One region of the Alteromonas sp. AWQ4_252 genome, then DNA from elsewhere that is predicted to be linked to it. Evidence: predicted binding sites of a transcription regulator. Region 1 holds the regulator's gene; each other region holds the start of a gene.
What was found. The regulator sigma-54, encoded in region 1, starts transcription at its own class of promoters, with help from an activator protein. The targets are predictions, from matches to a motif close to GTTGGCACGNNNNTNGNNT.
Positions count from the first base shown of each region.

Region 2: the regulator sigma-54 is predicted to act here: its motif matches at 1,070-1,088, upstream of ACXACM_RS05700 (DUF4168 domain-containing protein).
Region 3: the regulator sigma-54 is predicted to act here: its motif matches at 2,076-2,094, upstream of ACXACM_RS14905 (BON domain-containing protein).
Region 4: the regulator sigma-54 is predicted to act here: its motif matches at 1,753-1,771, upstream of fliE (flagellar hook-basal body complex protein FliE).

Region 1 is NZ_JBSWSV010000001.1:1,811,732-1,815,432, forward strand. It holds gene ptsN (PTS IIA-like nitrogen regulatory protein PtsN) at 1-424, opposite strand, end outside; gene hpf (ribosome hibernation promoting factor) at 428-715, opposite strand; gene ACXACM_RS08120 (RNA polymerase factor sigma-54) at 747-2,234, opposite strand; gene lptB (LPS export ABC transporter ATP-binding protein) at 2,324-3,049, opposite strand; gene lptA (lipopolysaccharide transport periplasmic protein LptA) at 3,052-3,609, opposite strand; gene lptC (LPS export ABC transporter periplasmic protein LptC) at 3,578-3,701, opposite strand, start outside.
Region 2 is NZ_JBSWSV010000001.1:1,317,358-1,321,058, forward strand. It holds gene ACXACM_RS05690 (phasin family protein) at 1-327, opposite strand, end outside; gene phaR (polyhydroxyalkanoate synthesis repressor PhaR) at 500-916, opposite strand; gene ACXACM_RS05700 (DUF4168 domain-containing protein) at 1,141-1,539, shown strand; gene ACXACM_RS05705 (PHA/PHB synthase family protein) at 1,589-3,364, opposite strand; gene ACXACM_RS05710 (DUF6489 family protein) at 3,380-3,616, opposite strand.
Region 3 is NZ_JBSWSV010000001.1:3,382,553-3,386,253, forward strand. It holds gene ACXACM_RS14890 (MlaA family lipoprotein) at 1-427, opposite strand, end outside; gene ACXACM_RS14895 (hypothetical protein) at 414-755, opposite strand; gene ACXACM_RS14900 (hypothetical protein) at 947-1,111, opposite strand; gene ACXACM_RS14905 (BON domain-containing protein) at 1,443-2,039, opposite strand; gene ACXACM_RS14910 (endonuclease/exonuclease/phosphatase family protein) at 2,284-3,252, shown strand; gene ACXACM_RS14915 (hypothetical protein) at 3,295-3,701, opposite strand, start outside.
Region 4 is NZ_JBSWSV010000001.1:2,177,896-2,181,596, reverse strand. It holds gene fliF (flagellar basal-body MS-ring/collar protein FliF) at 1-1,339, opposite strand, end outside; gene fliE (flagellar hook-basal body complex protein FliE) at 1,354-1,689, opposite strand; gene ACXACM_RS09625 (sigma-54-dependent transcriptional regulator) at 1,914-3,254, opposite strand; gene ACXACM_RS09620 (sensor histidine kinase) at 3,251-3,701, opposite strand, start outside.

The DNA of each region.
Region 1 (3,701 bases):
TATCATCACTTGTTTCCGCTTTTCTGATAGTTTTTATCGTTTCTTTATCACTGAGCTTACCTGCTACCGTGGCAAGGGTTTGCAGATGCCCCTCTGTTTGATCCTGAGGAACCAAGAGCGTAAAGAAAATATCCACAGGCTTACTGTCGATGGCGTCAAAATCGATAGCTGGCTTACTGGTAACAACAATGGCAATTACGTGGTCAAGCCCCTCGAGCCGGCCATGAGGTAACGCGATGCCGTTCCCAATCCCTGTGCTACCCATGCGTTCTCGTGACATGAGGCTACTAAGCACCACTGCTTCGTCTATTTCCGGGTTATTTTTAGCGGCAATGCCACTGATTATTTCCAGAATGCGCTTTTTGCTATTGCACTGGACCGCACACTCGGTGCGATCCAGGCTTACTATGGCTTGTATATCCATGGTTTAGTGCTTTTTCAGCTTTTCCTTATGTTTGAGTACTTGCCTGTCTAACTTATCAACCATGCTGTCAATTGCAGCGTACATGTCTTGATTCTGCGAGGATGCGAACACCTCCGCGCCACTCAAATGAACAGTTGCCTCCGCTTTCTGATTAAGTTTCTCAACATTCAGTATGACGTGTACATTCGATATGTGATCGAAGTGTCTTTCCAGTTTACTGAACTTAGTATCGACATAATTACGCAAAGAATCAGTGATCTCAACATGATGACCGGTAAGGTTGATTTGCATATTTCGTCTTCCTTATTGTGAGCAGCCTTAGTTAAATTAGGCTTTTGCGTTGGTTAGACGGTGGAATCGATAGTGATTCCCGGTACTTTGCTATTGTTCGCCGTGCCACCATAATACCTTGGTCGGCCAACAATGAAGCAATCTTGCTGTCGCTTAGTGGTTTGCTCGGCTTTTCGGCCGCAACCAGCTTCTTAATCAGCGCTCTAATCGCCGTAGATGAGCACTCGCCACCTGATTCAGTGGCAACGTGACTGGAGAAGAAATACTTCAACTCAAAAATGCCTCGGGGCGTGTGCATATACTTTTGTGTAGTCACCCGCGAAATGGTTGATTCGTGCATATCTACCATTTCCGCCACGTCGTTTAATACCATGGGCTTCATCATTTCCGGACCGTGTTCAAAAAAGCCCATTTGCTGTTGAACAATGCAATTTGCTACCTTCAACAAGGTATCATTCCGGCTTTCGAGACTCTTGATGAACCACTTGGCTTCTTGCATGTGAGAGCGAATAAATTGGCTGTCACTGCTGTTTTTGGCCCGTCGACTCATGGCCGCATATTGCTGATTAACACTGAGTTTCGGCAGGCTGTCAGGGTTGAGTTCAACTACCCAGCGACCATTTTTCTTCGCCACTGACACATCGGGAATAACGTACTCAGGTTCTTTGGTAATTAGCGCACTACCAGGACGAGGATTCAACGTCTGTAACAAGCGCATGGCTTCCCGAAGCTGATCTTCTTTGAGGCGGGTTTTACGCATTAACGTACGGTAATCTTTACTGCCGAGTAAATCTGCATAGTCTTTTAAAATCAACTTTGCTTCTTCTAACCACGGCGTTTCAGGCGCAAACTGATTTAACTGCACCAATAAACATTCCTGAGGCGTTCTGGAACCTGAACCAATGGGATCGAACATCTGAATGCGTTTCAAGACACATTCCACTTCATCCTCTTCCACCGGTTCTTCCATATCCTCACTGTTGACACTTTGTAGAATGTCGTCGACGGTAACAGTGAGGTAGCCGGACTCGTCGATGGAGTCGATAATGGCTAAGGCAATTGCGCGGTCGGTGTCTGAGAAAGGGGTTAACCGCATTTGCCACAATAAATGGTCTTGAATGTTCTCAGTGGTTTCGCCCTGAAATACTTGTTCGTCGTCACCGCCGGAAGAAGGCCCTGGGGCAGGGGCTGATGAGGCCGAAATGTATTCATCCCAGGTGCTGTCAATGGGAAGCTCATCGGGTAAGTCGTTTTTTTCAAGCGCTTCGCCGGTGTCCATATTATCTGATGCAGACGCGCTCACAGCTTCCTGTGCGCTGTCGTCGTTATCGATATTATTTTTCTCAACTACCTCGTTATCTGCGCCTTCATCTACTTCCAGCAACGGATTTGAATCCAGTGCTTCCTGAATTTCCGCCTGCAAATCGAGCGTAGACAGTTGCAGCAATTTAATTGCCTGCTGTAACTGCGGCGTCATGGTTAGTTGTTGACTAAATTTTAGCTGTAAAGATGGTTTCATCTACGTCTTATTATAACTCTTAAAAAGGATACCCGACAGAATGCCTGCCGTGCCTGCGATAATTCGCATTGCTATCAGGGCTATCTTAACTATAGCCTGAATTGCTCGCCTAGGTATACATCTCTCACTTTTTGGTTACTCAATACTTCTTCGGCAGTGCCTTGAGCAATGAGTTCCCCGTGGCTGACAATATACGCTTCTTCACATACATCCAGAGTTTCACGCACATTGTGATCAGTGATAAGAATGCCAATACCTCTGTCACGTAAATGCTGAATGATCTTCTTTATATCATTAACCGAAATAGGGTCAACACCAGCGAAGGGTTCATCGAGTAAAATAAATTGCGGATTGGCTGCAAGCGCCCTGGCAATTTCAACCCTGCGTCGCTCTCCCCCGGATAAACTCATTCCTGTACTATTGCGTATATGGTTAATATTAAATTCATCAAGTAGCGCATCTGCTTCAGCTTCCCGTTGATGTGTTTTTAAATCTTTACGGGTTTGCAAGATGGCCATGATGTTTTCATGAACAGTAAGCTTGCGAAAAATCGACGCTTCCTGGGGCAGATAACCAATCCCCTTTCGTGCCCGTTCGTGCATTGGCTGATGCGTAAGCTCTTGATTATCTATATTGATTTTGCCTTTATCCAGCGGCACCAGACCTACTATCATGTAAAAAGTCGTGGTTTTTCCAGCGCCATTTGGCCCCAAAAGACCTACGATTTGCCCGGTTGATACCGACAGACTCACATCCCGCACAACTTGTCTGGATTTGTAAGACTTAGCGAGATGCGACGCAGATAAAGTGGCCATGGCTAGTTGTTTTCTCCTTCATTTTCAGTATCTTTACTGTCTTTCGCTTTTATAGCATCAGGCCGGAAAACTGTTGTCACTCTACCATTACCACTGTCTTCTCCGCCAGTGGCTTGTAATTGTTCCTTTGCCATATCGTAAGTAATACTATCGCCTTGAACCATACTGGTGTCTTGTTGAATAGTGGCGTTACCGTTAAGTGCTATCAACTGTCCGAAAACTTCGTAGCGGATAATCTCGGCACTGGCTTTGACTTTTGCTCCGTCATCCAATGTCTGAGAGTACTTGGCTGGCTGTCCTCTGGCTATAAATATTTCTTTCCCTTCACCTTCTGTGGCAATAACCTCAACCTCATCGGCTTCTATGATCAGCGTGCCCTGAGTAATTTTAACATTGTCTTTAAAGACTGATGTTTTCTTTTTGCCGTCGATAAATTGAGAATTAGCATCAACGGTTATCGGTTTGTCAAAGTCGTTAGTATCAGCAGCCACGTGCGCTGTGGCGAGTAATACAGACAGCCCTAAAGCACTAATTGCCTGGGGAATACGTTGTTTGAACATGGTCTATCAACTCGTATTTTTGTGTGCGCAGGTTTGCGTTAAATCCATGACTCTCTATTACAGTTTCAGCTCCTCGGATCTCCACGGGCTGA
Region 2 (3,701 bases), 490 kb from region 1:
CGCTTCCTCACTGGCAGTAGATAAAGAAACAGACATAATTTCTGCCACTTCTTCACGCATGGCGTTCATAGTAGAGTAGGCATCTTTAGAAGCGCTGGTCATTCGTTCACGAACAGATTCGGCCAGTTCAGAATTTGCATTCATGACACCTTTGAACTCTGTTTGTTTCGCTACAGCTTCAAGGTAACGAACGCTATCGCTCAGCAAGCCAGTAATTAAAGTAGTTTGCTGTTCAGACAAGCTCTCCAGTGTTTTTGTATTAACCGCAAATAACGTATGAACGGGTTTACTGGAATTTTTTAATTGTTCTGAAAATGAGCCAAACATGTCTTTCTCCTAACAGACTAGAAACGAATGCGTGCTGCGATGCAGCAAGATTTGATTAGATATTAACCAGTGAAGGCGGAGAGATCAAGGGTTATGTTGCGTCGCAGCAATTATTTGTTAGAACAGTTTTGACTATGGTTAGGTGTTTTTATGCTGCATGGCAGCATAAAGGTCATTTTTGATTTTTCTTCCAGGCTTCCATATTCTGTTCAACCATTTTGTTGAACATACCAAATGGGGAGTTTTCCATCATATTCTTCATCAGACCTTGTGCCTGATCCTGCTGTTCTATAAAGGTAAGCAATGATTGCTCTAAATACTGACGAACAGAAGGTTGCATATCCGTATCGTAGTACCGGATGAGCTGCTTTAATAATGAATTGGTGAGCAACGATTGGTTCTTATCTGCTTCAGATTCACTGATGATCTGCAAAAGAAGGGACTTAGTTATATCGTCTTCTGTTTTGGAATCGATAACCTTGAATTCTTCCCGATCATTAATTAACCCCTTAATATATTCGAGATTCACATACTGACTGGATGACGTGTCGTAAAGTCTTCTGTTAGGGTATTTTTTAATAGTGATCATGACGCTACCTTTTTCTTATTTCTTTGAAAGAGTAGCGCACTAACGGTTGTGTGAGCAATGAGGGTGTGAAAATAAGCGACACATTTTTCGATAATGGCAGGCTTACTTACTAAGGATAAAACCTAAAGTTATGATCTAACGAGATTATTTTGTTGTGGCACGGTTATCGCTCCTGCTTATCCTGAGCACCCGATAAGGGCAATTCAAAAAAACGGAGTATAGCCATGACTAAACTTGTAAAACTCTTTGTAATGAGCCTCGCCGCAGCTTGTACTGTTCACTTTTCCGCTCAGGCCGTAGAAGATACTAAAGAAGTTCAGGCACCCAACCCTGTGATGACGCAGAATCAGAATTTTGATGACGCTACGTTACAAAAATTTACAATGGCCATGACGGCAGTGAGTAAAGTTGCAGACAAATACCAAACGGAATTAAGTGGTGAAGAGTCACCTGAAAAAATGAAGGAAATTCAGCAGGCCGCCCAATCTGAGATGGTTTCTGTGATAGAAGAAACTGGCCTGAAGGTCGACACTTACACCACCATTGCTCAATTGGTACAGACTAATGAGCAGTTGCGTGAAAGAGTGTTAAACATTGCGAAGAAGCACGGTAGTCAATCGTAAAACTATTTGCCGGTTGAAACAGGGCGCTGAAATAGCGCCCTTTCTTGTTTTATCCCAACTGTTTTCGTACGTAGCTTCCTGGAGCTGGTTCGATAGCGGGAAAGGCGTCATTCTCCCCAGGTTGCGGCGCATTAACTTTGGCCTTACCTTGATGTTTTAACCAGTTATGCCAGTGAGGCCACCACGAACCTTCGTGCTTAGTTGCCCCATCAAACCACTCACTTGCAGACCCAGGCAGGGATTCATTGGTCCAGTGAGGATATTTCCCGGTAACTGGGGGGTTGATAACGCCAGCCAGATGCCCCGACCCGGCCAATACAAAAGTGGTATCACCGCTGACTAACTGTGTTCCTTTATAGGCACCTTGCCAAAGCACGATATGGTCGGCGAGTGTCGTAAGAAAATACACTGGTATGTCGATTTTGGACAAATCAATGGGGATGCCGTCGATAACCACAGCCCCCGGCGTTTTCAGCTTGTCTTCCCAGTAAGTGGTGCGAATATACTGTTTAAAACAGGCTGCAGTAATGTTGGTGGCGTCGCTGTTCCAGAACAGAATATCAAAGGCTGCAGGATCTTTGCCTTTGAGGTAATTGTTGATGAAGTACGACCAAAACAGATTATTCTCTCGCAATAAGCTAAAGCTTAAGCCCAGAATGCGGCCGTCATATATACCTTTAATGTCTGCATTTTGCTCCATAATAGGCAGCGCGTCTTCAGTGAGGTAATTACCAATTTCACCGGGCTCGCTGAAGTCCAGCAGGGTGGTCAGTAGCGTCAGAGAACCAATGCGGGTATCCTCTTTTGCCCGTAAGTAGGCCGCTGCGGTGCTCAATAATGTGCCGCCGACGCAAAAACCCACCATATTCACTTTTTCTCTGCCAGTAATGGCGCACACTGCATCCAGAGCCTCAATCGGGCCTGCTTTCATGTAGTCAAAAAAATCTCTATCGGCCAAATGAGCATCTGGGTTTACCCAGGAAATCATAAATACAGAAAAACCGCTTTCAAGAAGGCCGTTCACCACAGACTTCTTCTCTTCCAAATCGAGAATGTAATACTTATTGATAAATGGCGGGACAAATAAAACGGGCTTAGCGAAGGTCTTGTCGTGTTTTGGTGTGTAGTGAATGAGTTGCATCAATTCGTTTTGATACACCACTTCGCCTTTCGTTGTGGCGAGGTTTTCTCCCAAGGTAAATGCGTCCATGTCGGTCTGGGTGATTTTAAAGGCTTCCAGCGGACTTTTTTCTAAGTCCCGCATGAAGTTTTCGATACCCTTAACCATATTCTGTCCTTTGGTTTTGAGGATTTCCTCGCAGACCTCTGGGTTTGAGAGAAGATAGTTCGTGGGCGATACAGAGTTGATGTACTGACGAGTATAGAATTTCACCTGCTCTGCAGATTTGGGATCTTTGAACTGCATAGCAGCAATAGTGCCTTGGAGCATTTTTGAGTTGATGAGGTAGGCTTGCTTTAAATAACTAAACACCGGATTGTCTTGCCAGTCTGTGTGGGTAAACCGGCGGTCATTGCGTTCCTCTTCCACTACCGGTTGTGCCTTCTCCCCCAGCATGGCCTTTGTTGCCTGCTGCCACAACTCGGTTTGTTGTCGCATAAAATCCATTTGGGTTTGAATTAAGCGGGCTGAATCCACTTCCACGGTATCGGTGGAAAGCAGTGAGCCCAGTTTTTCAGGGTCAAACATGGCGGCGGTCTCCTCGCTGCTGTTTTTCTTCGTCAGTATGTTGTGAACCATGTCATTGAACTGCTGAGCATACTGATTAAGTGTGTCCAAAATGTCTTCTTTGTCCTGCTCGTGCACAGAACACCTCCGTGATTATTTTTTGCTGGCTGTGGTCGTCATGGTCTCCAGCATTTTTTGATAAAAAGAAAACGCATGCTGACTCCCATCCAGGTAGGGCTTAAGCATGGCCATCATGGCTTCTTGATTTCCGTCTTTTAGTTGTTCGCTGAGTTGCGAGAGTGTGGCTTCGTGGAGTTTACTCAGGTCAGGCCAACCCATGAACTCTCTGGCCTCTTGAGGTGAGAGGTCGATGTCGATTGATATTTTCATGTTGTCCTCCATATTGGTCTTCTAGACCATACGCAACCCTGGTTGCATGGCTGAAACAATACCGTCAAGACAGCGGGGTTGAGAA
Region 3 (3,701 bases), 1.6 Mb from region 1:
TGAGTGCGTGGTTAACAAGATTGAGTGGCTCGCGAAGATTATCGAAGGCATTACCAATCTTGTCTCTGACCGGCGCGGGAACAACGTAGTTATACCCATCTGCAATGGGATGTAATGCGTATCGGTACGTCACATTGTTGAACTGAAACATGGCGCGATTAAAGCCTTCCCATGGATCGTGATAATAAGGCTCACCAGTGGAGGTTGTCCCATCTGCTACTGCTACGACAGTGGGTGAGACAGTTATTGTACCCTGACTGGTTGTGACAGACGCTGTTTCACCTTGCGTCAGTTTTTGAACGCCTGTTTTCCGCTCTTCTGTTTCTTCCACCGGAGCTTGTTCAATTTTGGTTGCTTCATCAGGTTGTGAGGCACATCCAGACAGAATAAGAAAACAGAAATACCAACAAATACTATAAGCCCGCATAGGTCCCACCTGTAGTAGATTGATGATGCGAGAGAATATTTTGTGCTCTTGCTAACGCATCATCTCGACTGTAATCCCAGTCGTTGTCGTCATACTTACGCGCAAGCGACAGGTAATGTTCAATTCTTTGTTTGCGTATTTGGTGGAACCTGTTTTGTGGTTCAAAATGAGCGGCTTGAACCGAGGAAACCATGGATGCTACGGGGTCCGGCTTACTTACTTGCGTTCTGTTAGATGCCTCACCTCTAACCGACTGCCCGGCAAACAGCAAGATAGCGCTGGCAACACAAATTAAAAATACAACAGAAACGCGAGAAAATAGTTTCATGACCTTGTCTCCGGGTTAAATACACCAAGACAAATGCACCATTCGTACCAATAAACGACCTTAAACAAAAACAATAAATCACTGTTTATTAGTAACTTTTTCCATCTCAAGCAGGAGTTAAGAAAGGTTATAAAAGGGAGGGGGTAAAATGGTAATGGCAGCAAGTAGATTTTGCTGCCCCACGCTAAGGATTAACCATTGCTTACTTTCAATTCTATTACTTTAGCAGATTGGTTTTTGCCGATAGACGTTGGTTTTTTGTATCTGTCGAACCAGTTATATACCGGTTGCCCATGTAACATTTTCTCGAACGCAGTTTCCGGTTGCGGACGGTGTTTTATTTTAAACAGTTTCATGTGTTTCCCTGTAATGAGTTAGGTGTTGAGCTTTCACTCTGATGACCAAACTTTCCGATAGTGTATATCACTCTGAATCACCCTACATTTGTACTTTAGGGTGATAGCCTAAAGATTTAATACTTAAACACTGACAACGAATAAAGATCACAATTCTAAGTGATCAATTGTGAAGTGCCAGGGAAGTCAGGATCCTCTCAGCGAGATACAAAATTAGTAAAATAATGCGCCAGAAAGGCCGCCCTGCTAGTTCGAACATATCATTGTCGAACAAATTATTATATTCTTTCACGAAAAAAGGCGCCTGAGGCGCCTTTTCAATATGTTATATCTATTCGCTTTTCATGGTGGTGCTGGTTTCAGTCACGGTGAGGTTGTTTTCCACATCCATAACATCACTAGCGCTTTTGGCAATCTCCACTGCCAAATCACGCTCGGCATCTGAGTCAACAGAACCAGTTAGAGTTACGTTGCCATTTTCAACGTCAACATCAATATCAAAACCAGAAATATCTGAATCCATGAGCAAGCGGGTTTTGATCACTGTTGCAATCTTAGCATCGGTGAGCTCACTTACTCCGTCCTCTGAGGACATTTCTTCGTCTTCCGCCATATTGCTGTCAGCGACAATAGTTAACTGATTATCAACCTCAGTTACTCCGTCGATGTTAGCAATAAGCTCCTCTGCCAACTTTTTGTCTACAGAATTCTCAACTTTACCCGTTAAGATCACTTTGCCTCGTTGAACATCAGTATTGATGTCGAAAGAGTTAAGGTTACCGTTAAACAGTAAAGTCGCTTCGGCTTTACCGTCAATCCAAGCATCTTTTGCGCCCGCTTCCCACTTGTTCTCAGTCTCCATGGATCCTGCATAAGCGGAAGTGGTTAATGTACCAGCTACTAACAAAGATAAAATTGTACGTTTCATAACTAGCTCTCCTTTATTGAAAATGCATGAGAACTAATGCCATCTTCGTGCCACAAGCCTAAACAACTGTTTTATAATGAAATTATGAAAGATTACGTGAGTTGAGTTCAGTGGTAATGTGCAAACTTTGCGGGAAGCCCGGTATTTTTTACCCATGCTAAATTAATCGTTATAAGTGATCGTTTCATTGCTTTTCGTGTTATAGATGAATGTCATTGAAACCAGGAAACAACAAGGCCTCACTATGCTTGCAGTATTGCTTTTACTCTCTGCACTGCTTCTTTTCACAACAGTATGCCCTCATATTCCAGGAAAACACTGGCTTATCAGGGTGTGGGAATTTCCTCGTCTGCAACAAACTGCAGGCATCGGTCTGCTAATATTGTGGTGGTGCTGGTATTACCCTTCACACATAACGTTGGCGCTGAGTATGCAAGTGCTTCTGTTAGCAGCATGCATCTATCAATTGCTTTGGATCCTTCCTTACACCCCAATTTGGCGAGCAGAGGTACCGAAACAAACGGCGGTGGATGAAATAAATACTATTAGCCTGTTAACCAGCAATGTATATATGCACAACAGCCATTATCAGGGTTTAATTAAACTCATTTCTCGTTACCAGCCAGATATCATTGTTACCCTCGAATCGGACAAACACTGGGAACGTGCGCTGTACACCATTCACGATGACTATCCGTACCGACTGGCATGCCCACTGGACAATTTATATGGCATGCACATGTACAGCAAATTCCCACTCTCAGAAACAGATATTCAATTCCGGGTAAAAGACGGTATCCCTTCTATGGATGCTACCATTACGCTGGCATCCCAAACAGTGAAACTGTACTTTGTTCATCCTGAGCCTCCCAGTCCAACCGAAGCGACAACGGCCAAACCAAGAGATAAAGAGCTTACATTAGTAGCCAAAGAAGTTTCAGAATTAGAAGTACCCTATATTGTTACCGGTGATTTGAACGATGTGGCGTGGTCAGCTACAACTCGCCTCTTTAAAAAGATAAGTGGCGCTAAAGACCCACGCATAGGAAGAGGGTTTTTCAATACATTCCATGCCAAATCACGCTGGGTTCGCTGGCCGCTGGATCACGTTTTCCACAGTGAACATTTTAATTTAGTGGAGATCAAGCGTTTGCCCGGCTATGGATCAGACCATTTCCCCTTGTTCACCAAGCTGGTTTTAAAAGATATCTGACCAAACCTCACATAAAGCGAAATTAAGTGCAAAACGAGATAGTTATGTCAATGACAACGCCGTGCGAATTTTTCTACAGGCTTTGTCCCGGGAAATAAAATGCGCCAGCGCAAGTAACCGGTCTTCCCTGGGCCACACCGCCTGATTCAGCGTACGTTTATCTTCTTCATTAAGCCTCGCGGTATCCAACATAAGCGCAATGGCCTTTTTGTTAGGTTTGATTAGTGCAGGTTCAACACTCGTAATTAAAGAGAAAGGTACGCAAATAAACTCCCGCTTCTGCGGGTCCCGAACCACGTATATTTCTTCTTCCACTGACAGAACCGACGGCCACCCTTCTGCAATTCTGCTTTGTGCGAACATGGCGAGCGTGAAAGCGATGAGCGTACCGAAAACAGTGAGCACGAAGGTTTGGCTGAGATCCGGCGCCATAACAACGATTATGGCTA
Region 4 (3,701 bases), 370 kb from region 1:
CTTCAATGCCTTCTTCATCCATACGGGTAAATGGAACACTGACCACTTCCAGGGAGTCCCCTCTTGCGACGTCAAAGCCAATGCCGCCCTGCAGTAACCTGCGGATATTGAGTAACTGCTCCTGACTTTTTGGCGACGTAGTGACACTGCCGTCTTCAGCAACGACGCGATCGTGATCCACTGCCACAGAGACACTTAAACGTCTTACAACACCGGTTTGTTTTTTCGTATGACTGATAGTGGTATCGAGCTCGTAGTTTTTCTGAGTTTCACGATTATTACGCCCAGGAACGGGTAGTACCTGACCGTCACCAGCCACGGCATTTTCAGGTATGGTTGAATCAAGAGGAGGTTGATTGCTTAAGGCACCAGGAATGCCGCCGGCAATGGAGCCAACACTACTTGACTCAATGGACATCTCGCTGCGAACGGCGGGCAAGTCGGGATTGTAAGTGCGCTGCGTTTGCTCCATGGCGGTGAAATCCATGGCAACGTCAGCCTGAGCGGTATAATTTCCAATTCCAAGTACCGGAATTAAAATCGAGTCAATTTTCTCAAGGTACTTTTCTTCCCGCTGACGTTCAATTTCATACTCTTTTCGCGCCCGGGCACTCATAGAGTCCTGGGAACCTGAGTTCAACAGTCTGCCGTTACTATCGGTGACGGTTACATTTGACGGCTCCATCATCTGTACCGCTGAGGCGACAATATCAATCACCGCATCGACTTCTTCGCCAGCAATAACTTTGCCTCGTTTGGCCGTTAGAACCACGGTAGCACTGGCTTTTTTCTCACGACGGGCAAACACATTTTCTTTGGGCATTGCCAGCAGCACTCTGGCTTTCTGAATACTGTCAATGTCCTGGATTGTTGCAGCAATTTGCTGTTCGCGGGCGTGCTTCAGTCGCTCCATTTCCACTCGCTGTGAAACACCAAAGCCCATATCTTGCATAATGATGTCTGTACCGGCGTCATCGGCACGCACCAGACCTTGCCTGGTCATGCCTAACCGAATTGACTGAAACTCGTCAGTACGAACGTAAACCGTGTTACCTTGTAATTGGTAATCAATTTGATTGGCGTCGAGATAATCGAGAGTCTCAATCAGCTCTTCCGTTTCCATTTTAGCAAGGGGTCGATAGTCGGGCTCCTGTGCCCAAATAAGAATAAACACCGCGATAGCAACACAGATAACCAGAACCACCACAAGCGCCATCTGACGCATCATGTCGGCACTGCCCAGTGCATCCATAAAGCCTGATTTATTTTCAGCTTCAGTCGAAGCCAGTTCGTCGTTGGAGTCAGTAACCGTTAAGTTGGTGCCCGTTGCTTCAGCCATAACCTGTTACTCCACTACACCGGCATGTTCATAATTTGTTTATAGGCTTCAAGTACTTTATTCCTAACCTGCACTGTCGCCTCAAATGCAATACTCGCCTTTTCCTTTGTTACCATTACTTCTGCCAGGCTCAGTGACGTATCCCCCATCTCGAAGCGTTGCTGCATAGATTTCGACTCCATCTGCATGGAATTTACGCCATCGACGGCGTTCTTCAACATGACGGAAAAATCATTGGCAGACGTGTTTACTGTCTCCAATGATTGCTGAGGCAACTCGGTAGCCTGCAGACGAGTTTGCCCTATCATGGCTTGCATTTCTTGATACAAACTATTGGCCTTGACGTCCATAAGCACTCCTGAAAATATTTGACTGTCAGAAACCTGTCTGACATTTGATTCTTAAATGTACAAAAGCAAGTCTGATACCAACTTTTAAATGACATTTAAAACAACAAGTTACATAACTCGCCAAATAAATGACAGCGGTAGTAAAACAGAAGAAAAAGTGTGGCAGGGAGTCGTAAAGATTGGGCAGGGCATGGTTATCCATGCCCATATGAGGAAAAATGAAATTAGGCGGGAACGTCGATACCTTCTTCGCGCATTCTGGCGAGCTTATAACGCAATGTGCGGGGGCTAATGCCCAGCTTTTCGGCAACATCCTTGCGCTTACCGTTACACAGTTGAAGTGTGTCCAAGATTATTTGATGCTCTTGATGACGTAATTCCGAGCCGAGTTTACTATCGTCTTCCTGCTCCTGTGGTTGCAAACTTTGGTGACTTGCTAAAGTGGCAGCCATATCAATCATCAAATCTGAAGATTCAATCATTTCGCCGTCACACAATATCAATGCTCTTTGAATAACATTATCCAGCTCGCGAACGTTGCCAGGCCAGTCATACTGATTGAGCTTATTGCGCGCGGCTCCGGATATCACTATTTTCTGATGCTGGGCGTTGTGGCGACTTATCAGGTGCTCCGCCAGAGGCACAATATCGCCGGGGCGTTGCGCCAATGGCAACCAAACAATTGGGAAAACATTGAGGCGATAATACAAATCTTCACGAAACTCACCGGCTTCAACCGCCTGACGCAAATCGCGGTTACTGGTTGCAATGACCCTTACGTTTAGCGAAATGGTTTTCCGACCGCCTAAACGCTCTACTTCTTTTTCTTGCAGCACACGGAGTAATTTAGCCTGTAATGCCAAATCCATTTCAGTAATTTCATCAAGGAGAATTGTGCCATTTTGCGCCTGTTCAAACTTTCCCGGACACGCTTGAATGGCTCCGGTGAATGCCCCTTTTTCGTAACCAAACAGGGTCGCCTCAAGCATATTTTCCGGTATCGCAGCACAGTTTATGGCTACAAATGCTTCACTGGCTCTGGCTGATTGGTCGTGAATATAGCGTGAAAGCACCTCTTTTCCCGACCCACTGGGACCTAAGACCATGACTGTCGCGTCAGTGCCTGCCACTTTTCTAGAAAGCGCCAACAGTTGAATGCTTGATGGGTCGGCTACAATTGGCGTACGAGATTCAACCTGATTTGCTGGTGCGTACCTGCTTACTAAATTCAACAAGACTTCCGGCGCAAAAGGCTTGGAGAGATAGTCGGTAGCACCATCACGCATTGCCTGCACCGCGTCGTCGATGGTGGCATAAGCTGTCATCAATAGTACTGGCATTTGCGGATAGCGAGATTTAATGTTTTTAAGCAGTGTAAGGCCACTCATCTCACCCATCTGGATATCGCTAACCACTAAATCAACTTTGTGAGCACTGAGCTGAAGCAGCGCCTCTTCTGCACTACTTGCCTCAACAACCCCATAGTCTGCTAACAACAATGTATCGTTTAGCGCTTCACGCAGACCCGCGTCATCTTCAACAATGAGAATAGTAGTTTGACTCATGATACTTCTCCTGTAACGTCGGTGGGCTGGACCTGTGTATTTTTTATTACTAACGGCAGGCTAATTGAAAAACATGCGCCACCACCAGGCAGATTGACGACTCTCAACTGCCCTTTATGGGCGGTCACCACAGATTTCACCACAGCCAACCCCAGACCGGTGCCGTGAGTTTTGGTGGTGTAAAAAGGTTCGAATATTTTATCTTGCAATGAATCAGGTACGCCCGGCCCCTCATCAGCCACCGACAGAGTGAGTTTTCCGTTACTTTGTCTGCCTGAAACAGTAATAACACCACCTTTCTTAGTTACTTGAGCAGCGTTATGTATTAGGTTAAGCAGAGCGCCTTGTAGCGCTGTTATATTGCCTCTGATCATGGCATCACCAACAAAATCATTGAGTGACAACGACAATTCTGCTTGTTGGGTCAGAGTCAGTGCGGTGGGCTCA